Linked DNA regions of Sinobacterium norvegicum. The protein of the gene in region 2 binds, or shares a complex with, the protein of the main gene of each other region. Links are inferred from orthologs where the notes say so. Each region holds a gene or a part of one and is shown on either strand. Other genes may lie near its edges.

What was found.
Region 1: the proteins of uvrA (region 2) and mfd are in contact, whole or in part, in a crystal structure (PDB 4DFC), measured with the Escherichia coli proteins. The link is inferred for Sinobacterium norvegicum from one-to-one orthologs.

The regions. Positions count from the first base shown.
Region 1 is NZ_CAKLPX010000001.1:54,800-59,240, reverse strand. Bases 1-4,026 are described here. They hold mfd (transcription-repair coupling factor), read left to right. Parts: upstream 1-382; coding sequence 383-3,826; downstream 3,827-4,026. Other genes in these bases: L9P87_RS00295 (CsiV family protein), read left to right, coding at 3,900-4,026; L9P87_RS00305 (glyceraldehyde-3-phosphate dehydrogenase), read right to left, coding at 1-99. In the rest of the region: more of L9P87_RS00295, read left to right, coding at 4,027-4,441. UniProt on the Escherichia coli protein: Couples transcription and DNA repair by recognizing RNA polymerase (RNAP) stalled at DNA lesions. Mediates ATP-dependent release of RNAP and its truncated transcript from the DNA, and recruitment of nucleotide excision repair machinery to the damaged site.
Region 2 is NZ_CAKLPX010000006.1:34,997-39,220, reverse strand. The notes cover bases 832-4,224. They hold uvrA (excinuclease ABC subunit UvrA), read left to right. Parts: upstream 832-1,207; coding sequence 1,208-4,024; downstream 4,025-4,224. Other genes in these bases: rplQ (50S ribosomal protein L17), read right to left, coding at 4,103-4,224; L9P87_RS16940 (MFS transporter), read right to left, coding at 832-1,062. Also shown: more of L9P87_RS16940, read right to left, coding at 1-831. UniProt on the Escherichia coli protein: The UvrABC repair system catalyzes the recognition and processing of DNA lesions. UvrA is an ATPase and a DNA-binding protein. A damage recognition complex composed of 2 UvrA and 2 UvrB subunits scans DNA for abnormalities.

The DNA of each region.
Region 1 (4,441 bases), on a different replicon or contig from region 2:
GAGCTTACCGATAAGCGGAATCATGCGCTCAGCCAGTTCTTCGCGCTCTTTCCAGTCAGCAAAATAATCGCCAGGTCTCTGTCGTTTTCTTTCGGTCACAGTAAAATACCCTAAGTGGTTAAATATTTCGGTTAGCAAATTGCGCGTATTATGGTGTTATATTGCCTTCGGTGCAAGACACTTAACCCCTCAACACGACAATTAACGTCAGTCGCTACGGTTTATTAAACTTATGCCTGTATAAGAATCACACAACGCTATATCAACAAGCGTTTTAGTGACTTTTTTGCCTTAACTATTAGCGCTGTTTCAGTACAATAGCGCCAACGCTTTATCACCGCGTCTCCCGCTTGCGCGCAACAGATCAATTGAAGGATTCACCGTGGCCGAGGTCTTACCCAGTCTTAACAACACCATCAAAGGCAACAAAATACACTGGGGCGGATTGTCCGGATGTAGCGAGTCGCTTGCCATCGCCGAAACCGCTGCCGCCTATGACGGCATTCTACTGGTCACCACCATTAGCAGTGCCGAAGCCAATCGACTCGAGCAAGAAGTCAGTTTCTTCTTAGCCGCCGAGGACGACATCCCGGTCATCCACTTCCCCGATTGGGAAACACTGCCTTACGACACGTTCTCTCCTCACCAAGACATCGTATCCGAGCGTTTACAGGCCCTACACCAATTACCGAGACAGCGCCGTGGCGTTCTGATAACCCCCATCTCAACATTAATGCATCGACTGACTCCTGCCAGCTTTATCGAAGCTAATGCCTTTGTTCACAAGACCGGCGACTCACTCGACAGCGACCAGTACCGCACCCGACTGCAAGAATCTGGCTACCGCTGCGTCGATACGGTTTACGAACACGGGGAGTTTGCGGTCCGCGGCGCCGTAATCGACATATACCCTATGGGCAGCAAACACCCTTATCGTATCGATTTATTCGACGATGAAATTGAAACACTGCGCAGCTTCGACATAGAAAGCCAACGAACTATCAGCAAGGTTGACGAAATCAAGCTACTGCCCGCCCGGGAATACCCCCTCGATAAAGCCGGCATCCGGCTGTTCAAAAACCAGAGTTATGAACTCTTTGGTGATCGCGCCAAAGACAGCACGCTGTTTAAAGACGTCTTTCAGGGAATTGCACCCGCCGGCATCGAGTACTATCTACCGCTATTCTTTGAGCAGACCCAAACCCTGCTCGACTTCCTCCCCAACAACACCCTGGCACTGTCTCAAACAGGCGCCTTCGACGCCGGCAAAACCTTTTGGCACGACGTCTGCGAACGCTACGAAACACGGGCAATCGACCCCAGACAGCCCATACTGCCACCACAATATCTATTCAACTCACTCGAAGATCTTTTCGCGCAGTTGAAAAACTATACCAATATCAGCTTGTCCGGCCTGCCGATCGACGCCGGCAGCGGCAAACATAATCTTCCAATCAACAGCATTACCAGCTTCACCGACACCCCGACGGCCTCGCCCTACGAGGGGCTGACAGAATATCTGGCCAATTATCAGGGCCGGGTTATATTCTGCTGCGAAAGCGCCGGCCGCCGCGAGGCAATGCTAGAGCAGCTCAACAAGCACGGCATCAAACCCCGCACCCTCAATCAATGGCACGAATTCACCCTGGGCAGTGACCGCTTCGCCATTATCGTTGGTCCGCTGCAGCAAAGTGCCGTTTTCGAGCAACGCATCTGCATCATCACCGAGGCCTCATTGTTTGGCCAACGCGTAATGCAAAGCCGACGCCGCAAAAAAGTAGCCGACAACACCGATGCGATCATTCGCAACCTTACCGAACTGAAAATTGGTGCCCCTGTGGTCCACCTGGACCACGGTGTTGGACGCTATCTCGGCCTGCAGAATCTTGGTATTGACGGCCAAGAGGTTGAGTTTCTCACCCTCAAATACGCCAACGATACCAAGCTTTATGTCCCAGTATCATCGCTGAATCTGATCAGCCGCTACAGCGGCAGCGACGACGAACACGCGCCGCTGCACAAACTCGGCAATGAACAATGGGCCAAGGCCAAGCGCAAGGCCGTCGAGCAAATCCACGATGTCGCCGCCGAACTCCTCGATATTTACGCACGTCGGGCGGCAAGGAAAGGCGAGTCACTGGCCGCCAGCCCCGACAACTACAACCTATTTAGCGCCGGCTTCCCCTTTGAGGAAACCCAGGATCAAGAAGCCGCTATCGATGCCGTCCGCAACGATCTTCGAGCAAACACACCAATGGACAGGTTGGTCTGCGGTGATGTGGGCTTTGGCAAGACAGAAGTTGCCATGCGAGCAGCGTTTATTGCCGCCGAGGCTGGCAAGCAAATTGCCATATTGGTACCGACCACCCTGCTCGCTCAGCAGCACTACGAATCGTTCTGTGACCGCTTCGCCGACTGGCCAGTCAATATCGAAGTCATCTCTCGGTTTAAAACGGCGGCAGAGCAAAAAGGCGTCATCGAGAAACTGGCTAACGGCAGTGTCGACATTATTATCGGCACCCACAAGCTGATTCAGAGCAACATCAAATACCAAAACCTTGGCCTACTGATTATCGACGAGGAGCACCGCTTCGGCGTAAAGCAAAAGGAGCAACTCAAATCCTTGCGCGCCCAGGTCGACATCCTCACCATGACAGCCACACCCATACCGCGCACCCTGAACATGGCGATGTCAGGCATGCGCGACTTATCGATTATTGCGACACCACCGGCCAAGCGTTTATCTGTCAAGACCTTTGTTCAGGAACGCCAGGATGCCGTCATCAAAGAAGCCATACTGCGAGAACTACTCCGTGGCGGCCAGGTGTACCTGCTGCACAACGAGGTTAAGTCGATTGAAAAGACGGCACGCGAGATAGAAGCACTGGTACCTGAGGCCCGCGTCGCCATTGGCCACGGCCAAATGCGCGAAAAAGAGCTTGAGCAGGTCATGAGCGATTTTTATCACAAACGCTATAACGTACTGGTGTGCACCACGATCGTTGAGACAGGCATCGATATTCCATCGGCCAACACCATGATAATTGACCGTGCCGATAAATTTGGTCTGGCCCAGCTTCACCAACTCCGCGGTCGCGTCGGGCGTTCCCATCACCAGGCCTACGCCTATCTGTTGACGCCTCACACTAAAGCCCTGAGTAAAGACGCTCATAAACGATTAGATGCCATTAGCGAGGCCCAGGAGCTTGGCGCAGGCTTTACCCTGGCCACCCATGACATGGAGATTCGCGGTGCCGGCGAACTGCTCGGTGATGAGCAGAGCGGCCAAATCCAAACCGTCGGTTTCTCCCTTTACATGGAGATGCTCGAAGAGGCCATCGACGCCATTAAACAGGGCAAGACACCCAATATTGAAAAGGCGTTAAATCAAGGCAGCGAGGTCGATATGAAGATTGCCGCCTTAATCCCCGACAACTACCTGCCAGATGTCCACGGTCGCCTCATACTCTATAAACGCATCAGTGGCGCTAAAAACGATGCCGATCTACGCGAACTGCAAATTGAGATGATAGACCGCTTCGGTCTCCTGCCAGAGCAAGTGAAGAATTTATTCGATATTACCGCACTCAGAATCAAGGTTGAGGCCTTGGGTATTAACAAGCTAGAGGCCGGCACAGAGAAAGGACGAATCATCTTCGGCAGCAATACGACTATTGAACCTATCAACATTGTACAACTGGTGCAGAGCAAACCCGCCAGCTATCAGCTCGAGGGCGCCAACACACTCCGGTTCAACGGAAAAATGGAGCAAAACAGCCAAAGGTTTGAAGCCGTCAACAAATTACTCGATGCATTAGCAGGCTGACAAAAAGGCTGATGCATCCTTCGCATCGGCCTGATAAAGTGAAGCCGATACCGATATCATTAGGATGTAAATTTTGTACTACCGATTATTACTTATCGCCAGCCTCATGTTGGCCGCTAATGCGAACAGCCAAAGCCAACGCACAGAAGACAACGAAGAAACCAGTGAACCCCGCTGGTATCAAGTCGAGGTTATTCTTTTTGAAAACCTCAACCCCAATGCTGCCGAAGAAGAACGCTGGGGAGATGTGATTAATTTTATCGCCGCAGAGAACAGCCTCTCTCTTAACGATATCAACACGATGACTGACAGCGAGGAGGATACAAACACCGCTCAAACAGAGCCTGGTGATACCTCAACCCAGACTGGCGAGTCATCAGACAGCGAAGCCCTGGACGCCGTCCGTCAACCTCTTATTTATCTGGATGAAGAACAGCGGATGCTCAACAAGCATGCCTTGGCACTGGATAAAAACAGCAATTACCGCGTGATGTATCACCAATCTTGGCTAATGGTGTTTAATGAGGGCGAAACATCACCCCCTCTGCTTATCCACGCTGGCGAGAGCTATGACCAGCACCACCAGCTAGAGGGCAGCCTGGATATCCAACTCAG
Region 2 (4,224 bases):
GAAGGCGCCGAGAAACTGAGAGGTTGAATACACTCCCATTGCCGTTCCCTTACCGCCGGCAAATGCCCGCTTACTGATCAGTGAAGGCAGTGTCGCCTCGAGCAGGTTAAACGCCATGAAGAAAGCAAAACAAGCAATAATCAGCCCCCAAAATTGACCACCAAAGAATGCCAGGGCCAACAGAGACAATAATAACTGAGCGACCGCAAACACGAACACGGGTTTCATCTTTTGACCGCGTTCAGCGATAATGATCAATGGAATCATGGCGACAAATGAGAAAAAGAACAGCGGCAGGTACAACTTCCAATGTTCGCTATCACCAAGGTTTAAAACATCACCCAACATTAACGGCAAAACCACAAAAGTCGACATTAAAATAAAGTGAAGAGTGAAGATACCGGTATTTAAACGCACCAGCTCAACATCCATCAGCGCTTTTTTTAACAACGACGGTGCAGCGACGACATCCGGCTGCGCACTGGCTTGACTCAGCGGTGTCGGTATAAGCCATACCGTAATCATAATGCCGGCGATGGCCAACAGCGATGTGACAATGAATATAGCCGAGACACCATAGCTGCCGGCTATTAAAGGGCCAATAATTACCGCCACCATAAACGACACCCCGATACTCATGCCAATGGTCGCCATGGCCCTGGTGCGGTGCTGCTCACGGGTTAAATCTGTCATCAATGCCAATACCGAGCTTGCAATAGCCCCACAACCCTGCAAAAAACGGCCGAGTATGACACCCCAGATACTATCCGCCCCAGCAGCGACCAAGCTGCCCAAGGCGAAAATTAACAAGCCACCAATAATCACCGCTTTGCGGCCAATTTTGTCGGACAGCATACCCAATGGAATTTGCAATACCGCCTGGCTGATACCATAGGCACCAAGAGCCAAGCCAATCAACGCTGGCGTACTCCCGGTGAAGCCATCAGCATACAAAGCCAAAACCGGCAGAACCATGAATAGCCCAAGCATTCGAAAAGAATACAGCGTGGCGAGGCCGTATATGGAACGGCTCTCGCTGGCGGAGATGTGATGTTCAGACAACGACAGACTTCCTATCAATTCGGTAATATAAAAACATCCATGATAGCAACTAACGATTATTATTAATACGATTGCATTGCACGCTACCCCTACCTAAAAACGCCTCAGCACTATATACTTTTCTGTTTTTCTGCGGTGAATAGCAATGGAAAATATCGTCGTACGTGGCGCTCGTACTCATAACCTAAAGAATATTGATGTTGATATTCCGCGCAACAAGCTCATTGTTATTACGGGACTTTCCGGCTCAGGAAAATCCTCTCTAGCGTTCGATACGCTGTACGCAGAAGGGCAGCGACGCTATGTGGAATCGCTTTCCACCTACGCCAGGCAGTTCTTGTCCATGATGGAAAAGCCAGACATCGATCATATTGCTGGACTATCACCAGCAATATCCATAGAGCAGAAATCAACATCGCACAACCCTCGCTCCACGGTCGGGACGATTACCGAGATTTATGACTATTTGCGCCTGCTTTACGCTCGTGTTGGCACACCGCGCTGCCCTGACCATCACACCGACCTTGCGGCACAAACCGTCAGCCAGATGGTCGATGAAGTATTGTCACGCCCCGAAGGTACTAAGTTGATGCTGTTAGCACCTGTCATCAAGCAACGTAAAGGTGAACACGTACATGTATTTGAGCAACTTCGTAGCCAGGGTTACATCCGAGCAAGAGTAGACGGCACCATCTATGAATTAGACGAGCTGCCCGACTTACAGAAAAATCACAAACACGATATCGAAGTTGTCGTTGACCGCTTTAAAGTTCGCGATGATCTCAAGCTGCGTATTTCAGAGTCTTTCGAAACCACTCTCGAGCTCTCCGGCGGCCTTGCCATTATTGCCTCGATGGATTCCGATGAGGAACAGGTTTTATCGGCCCGCTTTGCCTGCACTGAGTGTGGTTACAGCCTAAAAGAACTTGAACCCAGACTATTCTCCTTCAACAACCCTGCGGGCGCCTGCACCGAGTGCGATGGTATTGGCTTGAAACAGTTTTTCGACCCCAACCGATTGATCACAGATGATTCTGCAAGCCTGGCCGAGGGCGCCATTCGCGGCTGGGATCGCCGCAGCGTATATTACTTCCATATGCTCACCTCTTTGGCCGAGCATTATGGTTTCGATATTGACAGCCCATTTAACACCCTCAGCGAAGAGCATCGACAAATAATCTTATTCGGTAGCGGCGAAGAAGAGGTTGCCTTTAATTACGCCAACGATAAGGGCGACATCTACAAACGCACTCACAGCTTCGAGGGCATCATTCCAAACCTTGATCGCCGCTATAAAGATACCGAGTCAAATATGGTACGTGAGGAGCTAGGCAAGTATCTCAACAGCCAATCCTGCCCCAGCTGTTCGGGCTCTAGATTGCGACGCTCTGCCCGCAACGTATTCATTAACGAACGAAACCTACCCAGCCTCACCAGCCTGCCAATTGCCGAGGCCTTGGACTATGCAAGCAACCTCAAACTGGACGGCAGCAAAGGCGAGATAGCAGAAAAAATCCTTAAGGAAATCAGAGACCGTTTAGAGTTTTTGGTAGATGTCGGCTTAAATTATCTTACCCTTGAACGCTCTGCAGACACTCTTTCTGGTGGCGAGGCACAACGGATACGCCTCGCCAGTCAAATTGGCGCCGGCCTGGTCGGCGTCATGTACATCCTCGACGAACCCTCTATTGGCCTTCACCAACGGGATAATGAAAGACTACTTCGCACCCTCAATCACCTCAGAGATTTGGGTAATACCGTTATTGTTGTCGAGCATGATGAGGATGCAATTCGCAGCGCAGACTATGTAATCGACATCGGCCCAGGAGCCGGCATTCATGGTGGCGAGGTGATCGCCGCTGGTACCGCAGACGACATCATGAATTGTGATGAATCGCTTACCGGTCAATACCTTTGTGGCACTAAAGCGATCGAAATCCCCACAACACTGACAGCAAACAATCCAGACAGGCAAATTGTCATCGCTGGCGCCAGTGGCAATAATTTGCAAAATGTTACGGTCAATATACCACTGGGACTTCTTACCTGTGTCACTGGCGTCTCAGGCTCAGGAAAATCGACTCTGATAAACGGCACCCTATACCCACTTGCCGCCACGGAGCTTAATGGCGCTACCACGCTTACCGCTGCTCCCCATGACTGCATCAGCGGTCTGGACCTGGTGGATAAATGTATCGATATTGATCAGAGCGCCATCGGTAGAACACCGCGCTCGAACCCCGCCACGTACACTGGGATTTTCACTCCGGTAAGAGAGCTTTTCGCCGGCACGCAAGAATCTCGATCCCGCGGCTATAAGCCAGGAAGGTTCAGTTTTAATGTCAAAGGCGGTCGCTGTGAAGCGTGCCAAGGTGATGGCGTTACCAAGGTCGAAATGCATTTTCTTGCTGATATCTATGTCCCCTGTGATATCTGCGAGGGCAAGCGCTACAACCGTGAGACACTTGAGGTCAAATACAAGGGACAGAGCATTCATCAAGTATTGGATATGACCATCGAGGCTGCCTGTGAATTCTTCGAGGCCGTACCGAGCATTAAGAAAAAACTAAGCACGCTGATGGATGTTGGTCTCTCGTATATCAAACTAGGTCAGGCAGCCACCACGCTGTCAGGTGGCGAGGCCCAACGGGTCAAGCTGGCAAAAGAGTTGAGTAAACGGGATACTGGTAACACACTCTACATTCTCGACGAACCGACTACCGGTCTACATTTCCATGATATCCAGCAACTGTTGAAAGTTCTGCATAGACTCCGCGATCACGGAAACAGTATTGTCGTTATCGAGCACAATCTAGATGTCGTCAAAACGGCAGATTGGGTGATTGACCTCGGCCCTGAAGGTGGCTCTGGCGGCGGACAAATTGTCGCCACGGGCACTCCATCCGATATTGCAAATTGTCAACAGTCTCACACCGGTCGGTTTTTAAAAGAACTGCTGTAAGCGGCTCCTACAAACATCGATATATCTCAGGCACAAAAAAAGCAGCGATAAGCTGCTTTTTTATTACCGCCAAGGAAATTAATCCTCTTCAGAAGCTTCCGCTACTGGACGATCTACTAACTCTACGTAAGCCATAGGTGCTTTATCACCGGTACGGTAGCCGCACTTAAGAACGCGCAGGTAACCACCTGGACGGGCTT